DNA from 3 places in the Pseudoalteromonas sp. SG44-1 genome. Region 2 is predicted to be linked to each of the others. Evidence: predicted binding sites of a transcription regulator. Region 2 holds the regulator's gene; each other region holds the start of a gene.
What was found. The regulator LexA, encoded in region 2, represses DNA repair genes until DNA is damaged. The targets are predictions, from matches to a motif close to TACTGTATNNNNATACAGTA.

Region 1: the regulator LexA is predicted to act here: its motif matches at 1,805-1,824, upstream of H5187_RS14115 (SulA-like leucine-rich domain-containing protein).
Region 3: the regulator LexA is predicted to act here: its motif matches at 2,548-2,567, upstream of H5187_RS06930 (YebG family protein).

Annotation. Positions count from the first base shown of each region.
Region 1 is NZ_JACJEW010000029.1:15,355-19,645, forward strand. It holds gene H5187_RS14110 (YchJ family protein) at 840-1,319, opposite strand; gene H5187_RS14115 (SulA-like leucine-rich domain-containing protein) at 1,360-1,794, opposite strand; gene H5187_RS14120 (sel1 repeat family protein) at 2,018-2,473, opposite strand; gene H5187_RS14125 (NCS2 family permease) at 2,601-3,893, shown strand; gene H5187_RS14130 (hypothetical protein) at 3,916-4,291, opposite strand, start outside.
Region 2 is NZ_JACJEW010000026.1:23,033-27,323, forward strand. It holds gene H5187_RS13135 (hypothetical protein) at 1-31, opposite strand, end outside; gene H5187_RS13140 (hypothetical protein) at 199-579, shown strand; gene H5187_RS13145 (PaaI family thioesterase) at 576-1,019, opposite strand; gene H5187_RS13150 (hypothetical protein) at 1,141-1,935, shown strand; gene lexA (transcriptional repressor LexA) at 2,010-2,627, shown strand; gene coxB (cytochrome c oxidase subunit II) at 3,049-4,191, shown strand; gene ctaD (cytochrome c oxidase subunit I) at 4,191-4,291, shown strand, end outside.
Region 3 is NZ_JACJEW010000010.1:88,824-93,114, forward strand. It holds gene H5187_RS06920 (EAL and HDOD domain-containing protein) at 1-222, opposite strand, end outside; gene putP (sodium/proline symporter PutP) at 601-2,112, shown strand; gene H5187_RS06930 (YebG family protein) at 2,183-2,497, opposite strand; gene H5187_RS06935 (ComEA family DNA-binding protein) at 2,759-3,055, shown strand; gene H5187_RS06940 (DUF6170 family protein) at 3,072-3,374, opposite strand; gene dsbB (disulfide bond formation protein DsbB) at 3,374-3,886, opposite strand; gene nhaB (sodium/proton antiporter NhaB) at 4,051-4,291, opposite strand, start outside.

The DNA.
Region 1 (4,291 bases), on a different contig from region 2:
AATCAAATAAATTAATTGTTAAAAATGTTAACACAATCAAGTCCTGTTTATGCTTGTACTGCAGTGCTACCGGTGGCATTATTGCGCTAAAAATGACTTTCTGCAATGCTAATTACTGATTGATTAGTTTTAATTTCATCATTTAGTTTTGTTTTTATGCGTTTTAAATAAATATATTTAATTAAAATTAATGGGTTAGGTTTTGTTTTAATTATTTAAAAAAATATAAAAATAATAACGATTTATTTTCTAGTTTTTATTATAGTGTTTTTTGATACTTGAAATTTAGTTAACATTTGTTCCTTTATTGTTTTTTGATATGACTAGATATTTGCATGTTACGGGGCTGGTTCTAACGCAATATTGATATGCTTTATGGATGAGTTAGTTGTTTATAGGTGTTGTTGTGAAGTACTAGAGTATGTTGACCTTTCAGAATTAAAATTTGTTTAATCTAGGAGTGATTTAATCGTGACAAGAGGTTTTTAACCTAGTGGGCTCGCTACTGCTACCGCGTTATTCTACTGGCGGAAGTAATCTGAGCTTCGGATAATAAATCTATCTCCAGCGGCTATTTTTCAATGTTAACTGCGTTGAATTTATTTGTAATAGGCATGCTATTGACGCGTAAATTCGCCTTATTTTCCCTGAAAATTTTGGCTGGAGAGTAAAAGTAATATTAGTGCTTTAAATCAATGCGTTAGAAAACACATGAACCAAAATTTAGGTTAAGCAACAAAGAGTTAATCGCACTTAGACAGACCACATTGGCTTGCGAGTTTTTTGAATTTATGATTATTTATAAATACTTACGGTAAAAACTATACTCTAAGAAAGTGTTACACGCTGTGGCATTTTTTATATTTTTTACCACTACCACACGGGCATTCATCATTGCGGCTAATTTTTATATCTGCAACAGGGAAGATCTCACCATCGAGATAACGCCACTGGCCATCTTCTTTTATGAAGCTTGATTTTTCATGCAGTTGGCAAAACAAGTTTTGATAAAAATAGCTAACACAAAATTCAACACAACCAGTGTACTCTTGCTGATCTGCACTGATCACGGCTAATTTTATAAAGCGGCAACTATTAGCAAAATCGGCAATTTCTCTGAGTGGGTTTGCTGCTTGTTTTTCTTGTGCATAAGTTTGGTAAATATACTTAGCATTTTTTAAGGCATAAGCAACAAAGCGAGAGCGCATTAGTTGCTCTGGGCTTGTTGCTTGTATATTGCCTAAATGCAATTTTTCACAGCAATCGCTATAGCTTTGTTCGCTGCCACATAAGCAAAGACTGTCAGTGAGTGAGGTCATAATTAAAATACGCTTTATTAAAAAACGGCATTTTAACAGCTTATTGTGCTAATGCTATCTCTGTAGCTTGTTGGGTTTTAGTAAAACAGTATAGTTTTGCACTGGCTTGATCTAACTTTAATGACAGGTTAGCTATTTGATTGTCTCTCACAATGTCTGTCCAGGTGATCACCGCTGCAAAGTTACCGTTATGTAGTGCAGAATTTAGTACATACTCTAAATTAACCAGATGCTTTTGCCTGATCACTAATAGTTTACTGGTATCAATAGAACATGAATCGAGTAAAGCTTTACTTGGTACGTGATCCGGTGCAATCAGTAACGTCCATGCGTTTTTATTATTGTAATGGTGTAACACCTTTAGAAGTTCAAAAGTTGCAGAGATCTCATCTTCTATCTGAATCAAATTTACTGATGCGCTTAAATTATCTTGTTGATAGCTTTTAACTGTTCTGACGGTAATTGGCTGTAACATAAGTTTCACTCACTGGTTGTTTATACAGTACTCATATACAGTAGTTTATACAGTGTTTGTGTGCAAGTGTTTTTTGCTATCTTTTTGAACGATTTTTATATTTATTTGATACCATCAGCTTTGGAAATGTGCATAAAATAAAATAATTTTTATAAAACAATATATTACTTAGTTACATTGAGGTGGCAATTGATTTTAATGAAAAGGGTAGATTAGTCCCTTTTCAAGGTGAGTTGGGGATCAGGTGAGCAAACTGCTGTTGGTGTATTTGCTCATACAGTGTTGCTGCATAACACTGGGCATCTTTAAAGCGGCGGGTGGTTAGATGTTTACGTAAATCAGTTAAGGCAGTTGCTGCAGGCTCATAGCCTTGGCTACTGGCTAAACTTAGCCATACCGCGCCATGAAAAACACTAGTAGGTACGCCTTGGCCTTTGATAAAAAATAATCCGAGATAAAATTGGGCTCGCTGATTACCTGACATTGCAGCTAAGCGCATCCATTTAGCTGCGAGAGGAGGTTGATCATTTTTTAAATAATACAGGGCTTTATTAACAGTGTTATCAGGAGTATCAGCTTTAACCGCACTGTGTGGGGCTTTGCTCGGTTGGGTGATAAACGATAATACGTTTTCTAACTGTTGTTCTAAATCTAAGCCAATTGGCGAGGTATCTGTCATAGTGCCACACATATTATTGTTGTCATTTACCTGCTCAGTTTAGTCTAATATCAGGTTAATTGTCCTGTTATTCTTGAAATATATGATAAAATCACGCAATTATTGTCATCTAAAATGAAACTCACTTATGCTCGACGCGTTATTTAAAATTAGCGACCACAACTCGACTGTGCGCCGCGAATGTATTGCTGGTCTCACTACCTTTATTACTATGGTTTATATTGTGTTTGTCAACCCTGCTATGTTGGCTGAAGCTGGTATGGATCAAGGTGCTGCGTTTGTGGCAACTTGTATTGCTGCCGCTATTGGCTGCTTTATCATGGGCTTTTGGGCAAATTATCCGTTAGCTTTGGCTCCTGGTATGGGGCTTAATGCCTTCTTTACTTATGGTGTTGTATTAGGTATGGGCTATACCTGGCAAGCAGCATTAGGGGCTGTGTTTATGTCGGGCTGTATTTTCTTGTTCCTGAGTTTGTTCAAAGTCAGGGAGTGGATAATTAATGCTATTCCATTGGTGTTAAAGCAAGCCATTGCAACAGGAATTGGAGCGTTCTTAGCGTTAATTGCGCTTAAAAATGCCGGGATCATTGTGGCCAGCCCTGCAACATTAGTGCAGCTGGGTGATATAACGGCTGCCGGTCCATTGTTGGCTATTTTTAGCTTTTTTGTTATTGCAGCGCTACTTTATCGTGATTTTAAAAGCGGTGTTTTGATCAGTATTTTATTAGTAACTGTGATCGCGCTAAGTCTGGGTTTGGTAGAGTATCAAGGCGTGATATCTATGCCACCTTCAATTGCGCCTACTTTTATGCAACTTGATTTTTCAGCGGCATTTGAGTTGTCAATGCTTAGCGTCATTTTTGCATTGTTGTTCGTTGATTTATTTGATACATCAGGCACTTTAGTTGCGGTAACTCAAAAAGCAGGCTTAGCGGACGAAAAAGGTAATATGCCACGTTTAGGACGAGCATTAAGTGCTGATAGTGCCGCAACCATTGCCGGTTCAGTATTGGGCACTTCGACCACAACCTCATATATAGAGTCAGTTGCAGGGGTGTCTGTGGGTGGCAGAACAGGACTTACAGCTGTGGTTGTAGGAATGTGCTTTTTATTGATGATGTTTTTTGCACCTTTGGCGAAAATGGTGCCAGCTTATGCAACTGCGGGAGCTATTTTATACGTGTCGGTGCTAATGCTACAAAACCTCAAGTTTGTAAATTGGGATGATATGACAGATGCCATTCCAGTGAGTGTGGTATTACTGATGACGCCGCTAACATTCTCCATTGCTCATGGCATTGCACTGGGCTTTATTTCTTATACAGCTGTTAAAGTATTGTGTGGTAAACGAGAACAAGTAAGCATCAGTGTGTGGATATTGACAGCGATGTTTGTGATAAAATTTGCGTTTTTATCCTAAGTTAATACAAAGAAAAAGTGGTTTACCACTTTTTCTTTGGTGCAAAAAGCACGTCTAAATCATCTTGTTCTTGCTCTGCTTTTTTCTTCAGTGCAGTTGCATTGGAGGCTTTAAGGTCGGTGCTTATTGCTTCTAAATAACCTTCGAGTTCTTGGCGTTTTGTAGTTATATAATCGTCGCTATAAGCTACTGCTGATACAGTTGCGTACGCTTTTTCAAAGTATTGGCGTGCAGAACCGACCATATTCGCAGAGCGCGCTGAGATACCTCGTTTAATCTGGCTTTCAATATTAATTCGTAATTGGAGCTTTTCTAAGCGCTTGTCTTCAGCAATAAAAATTTGGCTGTCTACTTTTCCTTTACCATGCTCTGAGCGAAGCACTGCACGTACTTTCTTG
Region 2 (4,291 bases):
TACGCGCATGTTTAAAAATGCGTTTATCCATAGTGACTACCTGTTTGTTATTAGTGCGGTATTCTATAAATTATATTGAGTTTGCCAATGTGGCAAATTGTCGCATCAACAAAATAAAACTAGCTACTCTAGATTTGGTATATACGCAAAATTAGGTTAAAGTTTGCGTTGTTATTAACGCAGGGTAAAAATGAAACAATGTCGGAAATTCAATTTTTAAATGTAGATCTAGAGCTTGAATCAAAGCAAGATATTAGTTTGTTAGTTGCAGACTTAAAAAAAAGTGCTGTGGTTTTGCATTACGATAAAGATGAGTACCGTCAACTAGCACGTATTGAGTCTAATGAAGACGTTATCTCACCAGATAAAGCGATTAACCACTTATGTGAGTTAATTGAATCTTGCTCACGCAATGCATTAAAGCAGTGGTTATCATGCTCAAAGCGCACCTTTGATATTGGCTTTGAATCAGGCACTTCGCCAAAATGCTTTAATCAAGCGCTCAGTGCCGATACTTTATTGCGTATTTCTGCTATTGGCGCAGGTATTGAAATTACAATTTATCCACTTTCAAGTTAGCCTTTTCGCTCTACAATTGCTGCGGTCATTCTTGATACGCAGCACAGTTCTCCACGACTATTGGTGATTTTTATTTCCCATACGGATGTACGCTTGCCTAAGTGTAGTGGTGTTGCTATCGCGGTTAATATACCATTACGTGATGCTTTTAGATGATTGGCATTGATCTCCTGGCCAACACAATAAAACTTTGTAAAATCAACAGCAAAGTTTGCAGCATAACTCGCCACCGTTTCTGCAAGTACAACATTTGCGCCGCCATGCACCATACCCATAGGGTTATGATGAGCTGGGATCGCGGGCATCGTTGCTACTAAATAATCATCGCCTATTTCACTTATTTCAATGCCCATGGTTTTCATCAATGTGCCTTGACCACTTATGCCGTCATCAAGTTGCTTACATTGTGCTAGGGTGATCGGTTGATACCAAATACTCATCTGTCTACCTCACTAAGTTATTTACTAAATCAGTCTACACTTTTAAACATTTTCCTACAGTTAAGATCATAAAAATAGATAAAATGTACCTATATTATCTAACTGTTAATGGATCTTAAGGATGAAAGTAAAGGTATTTGGATGTGGTGCAATATTATTAATGAGCCTTGTTGCTCAGCCGCAGGCTGTTGCTAGTACCCAACATCAACTCGATATTGGTTTTACCGATTTAGCTGGTTTAGATGAATCTTTTTTAGGCGCACGGTATCGATATTTTGCGCAAGATCTTGAATCGTTGACTGGTCCATACGAGCTAAAAGCGTATTTAAATCAAGTCAATAATTATGCTATTGGTGGGTTTGCTAATGATGATTTTAGCTATTTAAATGCCGATGCTGCCATCTATGGTCCCGCAGGATTAGTTATTAGTGCCAGCGCGCAGCGCCTCTGTGAGGATAATAGCTATTGGCAAAATACTGATTATTTAGTGAGTGCCGCTGTTGGTAAGCAAATGAATGAGCAGTTACAACTAGGGTTCAATATATATTACAGTCGCTTAGAGCGCCATGATATGTGGTTTGGCAAAGATAATGAAAGAGTCGCGGTTGAATGGACTTATGCTCCTTATGTTCGTTGGACAAATATAGTTAGCAATCAAGGTTGGGATTTAGAGCTAAAGCAATTGGCAGGGCGTTATCGTTATGTGCAGGGGCAGGCGGTTTATTATGTAAATCAAGCATGGTCAGTGGGAGTCGTTGCTAATATTCGTAATCAGAAAAATCTAAAAGACAACTATGAACTGCAAACGCAATATTGGTTTAATCAACATGTAGCATTAAAGTTTGGTCTTGGATCTGCGCTTGATTCTGGAAGTGGTTTAAATAGTATGAGCTTGTTATTAACGGCGCGATTTTAAGCCAATTTATATTTGCGATTTTCAGATAACTGTATATACTCACAGTTAAATGTACTGTATGGAAAACCAGTTGTATGCGCCCATTAACGAATCGCCAAGCTCAAATTCTCGAACTTATTAAAGTTTTTATTAAAGATACCGGTATGCCGCCAACCCGTGCTGAGATTGCGCAAACGTTAGGTTTTAAAAGTGCTAATGCAGCGGAAGAACATTTAAAGGCATTAGCGAAAAAGGGCGTTATTAAAATGAAGCCCGGTGCCAGTCGAGGTATTCAGTTAGTTGAAGAGGATGAGCCGGAACAACTTGGTTTACCTCTAATAGGCAGAGTTGCCGCTGGTGAGCCTATTTTGGCAGAGCAGCATGTTGAAAGTCATTGCAAAATAGATCCACTCTTGTTTAAACCGGCTGCTGATTTTTTACTGCGTGTGCAAGGCATGAGTATGAAAGACATTGGTATTATGGATGGCGATTTATTGGCTGTACACAGCACTCAAGTTGCTGAAAATGGCCAGGTGGTGGTTGCCCGTGTTGATGACGATGTAACAGTAAAACGCCTTGAAAAAGCAGGTAAAAAAGTTTTTTTACATGCTGAAAATGATGAATTTTCACCGATTGAAGTGGATCTTGAACATGAATCTTTCAATATTGAAGGGTTGGCTGTTGGGGTGATCCGCAACGCTGATTGGATGTAAATTTTTTGATCTATATTTTGCACCAAATTGGTGAAGTTTGGTGCATTTAATTTTTTACCGCTTTAATGGCTAGATTTTATACTTAGCTATAGCGTCCTAAGCCCTATCAAATCTACTTACCAGCTACTTTTAGCCCTCTAATATTATCCCTAATTACAAAATAACGCGCTGATTTTTAGCTGTTATTTATGCACCAAAAAAGAATTTAATTGCTCTTAAAACTTGCTAATTGTTCGTTTTTTAACTAATTGGTTAATACACTGTGTTAACAGCTACTTTAAAAGTCTAACAATTTTGCTCAATAGCATAATTTAGGGTTGCGTTAATATTCAGTAACAATAAAAAATAACGAATTGGCGCGAATAAAGCTGTGCCGCCTTTTCGCTTTGCGTTTTGCAATAGCATTTAAAGGAGCCGTCACATGGGTAAATTGAGCTCTACCTTGTGGCTTATATTGTTTGTTCTACCGCAGCAAGTATTGGCTAATAGCCAGTTTAATATGCGTAAGGGCGTAACAGATATAAGTAATGATGTTTATCAGCTGCACATGACAATATTTATTATATGTTGTGTGATTGGGGTCATCGTGTTCGCCGTGATGTTTTGGGCACTGATCCACCACCGTAAATCTAAAGGGGCAAAACCAGCCCAATTTCATGAAAGTACTAAAGTTGAAATCCTTTGGACGGCAATCCCATTTGTGATTTTAATTGCCATGGCTGTTCCCGCCACTAAAACCTTAATTTCGATGGAAGACGCCAGTAAGGCTGATCTCACCATTAAAATTACTGGTTCTCAATGGAAGTGGCATTATGAGTATATGGGAGAAGATGTTTCTTTTTACTCTATTTTAGCTACCCCGCAAGAACAAATTACCAACCAAGCAGATAAATCAAGCACCTATTTACTAGAGGTTGATAAACCTTTGGTGTTGCCAATTAATCAAAAAGTACGATTTTTAATGACCTCAGACGACGTTATTCATTCTTGGTGGGTGCCTGATTTTGCAGTGAAAAAAGATGCTAACCCTGGGTTTATCAATGAAACTTGGACCAGAATTAATGAAGAGGGCATTTATCGAGGGCAATGTGCAGAACTATGCGGAAAGGATCATGGCTTTATGCCTGTGGTGGTTGAAGCTAAATCTGAGCAAGCATTTGCAAACTGGCTGAGCGAAGCTAAGCAGGCAAAAGCAAACGCTGCAATTGCTGATGCTGCCTTATTAGATCAAACATTACCAAAAGAAGAATTAATGACACTCGGCGAGCAAGTCTATATGGCCAGTTGCGCTGCGTGTCACCAACCAACAGGTATGGGCTTACCGGGGGTTTTCCCTGCGCTCAAAGGCAGTCCGGTAGTATTAGGAGATATTAAAGATCATATTGATGTAGTGCTTCATGGTCGCCCAGGTACCGCTATGCAAGCATTTGACAAGCAGTTATCAATCAAGCAGCTAGCAGCTGTGATCACCTATAAGCGTAATGCATGGGGCAATGACACTGGGGATGTAATTCAACCGAGTCAGATACAAGCCGCGATTGATGCAACTTCGGAGGCTAAATAATGAGTAGCGTAACAGAGCAACAACATGATCAAGCTGCACACCATGATGGACATCATCATCCTGCGAAAGGTTTTAAACGCTGGCTTTATACTACTAACCA
Region 3 (4,291 bases), on a different contig from region 2:
TTTTTGTAATGTTTCAAGCGTAAAGTTGATATACGCTGGTTTATTATCGGTGAGATCTTCTAAACCAAAATTGAATTGACTACCTTCAATTAGCCGAGTGGTTGCCTCGTCACCATCAATATCAGGGAATACATTATCAACGCCATCACGAAAGAGTAGCTCATACCCTACAAGTTGTTTGTTTCGATCTAAAATTGGTTGGCGTGCAGCATAAAAATACATAAACAGCGGGTCCACATCAGTTAAGCGATTACTTGGGCAATATAAGATAAAACAGCATAAATAGCATTAATTATATTTAGAATATCAATGCTATAGTATTAATTAATTGATACATCATCGATCTAATCCTAAGGTAATTAAGTATTAATTACCATGTTCTGTAGTTAAATAATTAACCATCAGATAAAAACAACTCCACCTTATATCATTACTTGGCTACCTCAGTAAGTGGAGTTATTCACCCTTTGCGTGATATAGTCAAGTTCTAGGTTGGTTTTTACACCAATAATGACTTTATATAGTATTGATTTATGAGTCATTATTAGGATTGAAAGCCAGGTTTTAACTTCAGAGTTGGAGGCGAGTTTGGAAACTGGAATGATTATTTCTTTAGCTGCGTATTTTATCGTAATGCTAGGTATTGGCTTGTACGCTTATAAGCAGTCTACCGCCGATGTGTCGGGTTATATGTTGGGTGGCAGAAGTTTATCACCAGCTGTAGCTGCACTATCTGCAGGTGCATCGGACATGAGTGGTTGGCTACTTATGGGTTTACCCGGTGCTATGTATCTATTTGGCTTAAGTAAAGTTTGGATTGCGATAGGTTTAGTACTTGGTGCTTGGGCAAACTACTTTTTAGTCGCGCCAAGGCTACGTGTCTATACTGAAAAAGCGAATGACTCGATTACCATCCCAGATTACTTTGCTAATCGTTTTGCTGATAATAAAAATATATTACGAGTCATCTCGGCAATCGTGATCATCGTTTTCTTTACACTTTATACTTCTTCAGGCGTTGTCGCTGGCGGTAAATTATTCGAAAACTCATTTCAGATGAGTTACGAAACAGGGCTTTATGTGACAACCGGAGTCGTCGTACTCTATACATTGTTTGGTGGTTTCTTAGCTGTTAGTTTGACTGACTTTGTGCAAGGTTGCATTATGTTTGTCTCGCTACTTGCTGTACCTATTGTTACTTATACGATGCTAGACCAGCCAGTGTTAGACACACTTGCTAATGCCAGCTATGACTTGCTGTTAAGCGCTCCGAAAGAGAGCGAAGTCCACTCGCTTAATATGTTAGATTGGTTTGCTGGTGGTTCAACTATCGCTATTATTTCTGCAATGGCATGGGGCTTAGGTTATTTTGGTCAACCGCATATCATAGTACGTTTTATGTCAGTACGGTCAGTGAAAGATATGCCAACTATGCGTCGTATTGGTATGTCGTGGATGACTTTATCAGCGATTGGTGCAGTGTTAACTGGACTATTTGGTGCCGCTTACATGATCGAAAATCAAATGCTGATTGACGATAAAGAAACGATATTCTTAGTATTATCTGAATTGGTTTTCCATCCACTTATTGCCGGCTTTTTACTTGCTGCTATTTTAGCTGCGATTATGAGTACTATTTCATCTCAGTTATTGGTTTGTTCAAGCTCTTTGACTGAAGACTTCTATAAAATTTATTTAAACCGTGATGCATCACAAACCGAGCTGGTTTTAGTTGGGCGAATTAGTGTACTACTCGTTGCATTATTTGCTATTTATTTGGCTTATGATCGCGATAGTTCTATTTTAGATTTAGTAAGTAATGCATGGGCTGGTTTTGGGGCTGCGTTTGGCCCGTTAGTATTACTTAGCTTGTATTGGAAGCGAATGAATCTACAAGGTGCGATCAGTGGCATGGTTGTGGGTGCAGGGACAGTGTTGATCTGGATATACGCGCCAATCACTATAAATGGTGAGAGCCTCAGCAGTATCATTTATGAAATTATACCGGGCTTTATACTTGCAACAATTGCAATCATTACAGTGAGCTTATCAACAGCGCCACCAAATAAAGAGATCACCGAATTATTTGATGAAGTTGAACGAGGGCTATAACGGGTAGTAATTTTTATAACTAAAAAAGGGCAATTAATTGCCCTTTTTTAGTAAGTTAACTTGTAATTTTTTAGCTTGCTTCTTTATCTGCGCTGGCTTTAATCGACGCTACATTTTCTTTTTTTACTTTCGCCGTAGGTGTTTTCTGTATTGCCTCTTTGCCGCCTTTAAGTACATTCATAAAGTCGTCTTTACTTTTAGCAATCTCAAGTGCGAGCGATTCGATTTGTTGTTCGCTTAGTGGCACATCAACTTTCTCAAGCATAACCTCAAGCGACTCTGCTATATCAAGCATTTTGTCATACGCGTCAGCTTCTTTTTTAGTAGTAAACGTCATACGCTCGACTCCGTTTCTCTCTACAACATATTTAACAACAACAGCCATGATTTCTCCTGCCAATTTGCTTGGTGAATAACAAGTTCACCTTGATTGATTACTGTTTTTATGTACAGTAATTGTTTATTGGTCTTTTTGCAAGTGAACATTTTTATTTTTTACTACTAGGATTTGACAAAGAGGTACAACTTTACTTTATTTAAATAGTCGCACTTTTTTAGTATGACTTTATTTGGAGGTAGTCCAAAAGTGAAGGCATTAAAATCAACTATTAATTGAGTCCACGTATGGATATCATGGAGGAGAAACATGAAGTTTTTAACTTTAATAGTGGTAGTGCTTGGCTTAGCTATTTCATTGCCTAGTAGCGCAGCTGTAACTAAAACAGAGACTGCTGAAAGTATGAAGAAAGTTCAGTTAGTCAATGTGAATCAAGCAACAGTCGAACAGCTTACTCAGCTGCCGGGTATTGGTAAATCAAAAGCGCAAGCGATAATTGATTTCCGTACCAAGCAAGGCAAGTTTAAGTCTGTTGCAGATTTAGCGCAGGTGAAAGGTATTGGCGAAAAATTAGTCGCTAAATTGGATGGCAAAGTTACATTCTAAAAATCAGCAGGGCGAATTATTCGCCCTGCTCAAATTGCTTAATAGCGTGCCTTAAATAGCGTTTAGAGAATTGAATTTCGACTGGAGTGGTTAACAACGGGTAGCTTAACCCGGCCAGAAGTAAAGCTGGAAGTAACAACCAACCTTCAACATACGCTAATGATAGAAATACTGGGATCAATAAAACCAGCTTTATAATACGCAAACTGATTTTTTGCATTGGAGTTAACATACTCACTGCAATCGCAATTATTTGCTGACGTTGACGTATTTTAAACGATTTTAATTGCGTTACTTGACTTGAAAATAATGCCATCATCACAGCGACTTTTTAATTATTAAACGACTTGCTACAACGGCCATTAGTATCAGAGTAAATGCGGCAAAAATGATCTCCATCCACGCCGGCATACTTAGCCCTGCAAATTGCCAATCGATGTTGCCACAGTCACCTGTTGCAGCAAAAAAATGTGGCATCCATTCGTGCAATGGTAATGGGAAATTAGGTTCGAATTCACAGCTAAACGCAAAAGGATCGGTGGTAGTTTGCATATCGATATGTTCGCGTGCAATTAAATAACCCCAAATACTGGCAACTGCCCATGCAGAAAATGCTGTTAGACGGCATATTACATTCGTGGGTTTAATTGCACCGAGTAACCCTGCGGCTAATAACCCCAGCATGGCAGTACGTTGGTAAATACACATAATGCATGGCTCTAAGCCCATTTGATATTGAAAAAACAATGCGATTACTTCAAAAATAAAAGCACTAAAAGCGAGCAGTAACCAAGCACTGCGCTGTTGGGCTAAATTTGCTAACCAAGTCATAAAATATCCAATCTATAATTTGTAGATGAATTATGACTTAGTCATTAAACTAGGCGCAAGGATAAATATGATTTGTAACAATAAAAAAGCTGCCGAAGCAGCTTTGTTTTTTACTCTTTAACCTAAATATGGGTTAAGGGATTTACTGTCCAGAGTTTGGATATTTAATGCCCTGAACTTCCTATACTTTGTAAGCTTGCGCTGTGGTGTTCAATCCAACCCCATTGATAGAGTAAATCAGTTACCTCACTAAGCCCTAGATATGTAGAGCTTAAACCAACAACCGTAAGTACAATGGTATAGGGAAGTGCCATATAAACCATACGCCCGTAAGATAAACGTAATACGGGAGCAAGTGTTGATGTTAGTAAGAATAAAAATGCAGCTTGTCCATTCGGTGTGGCT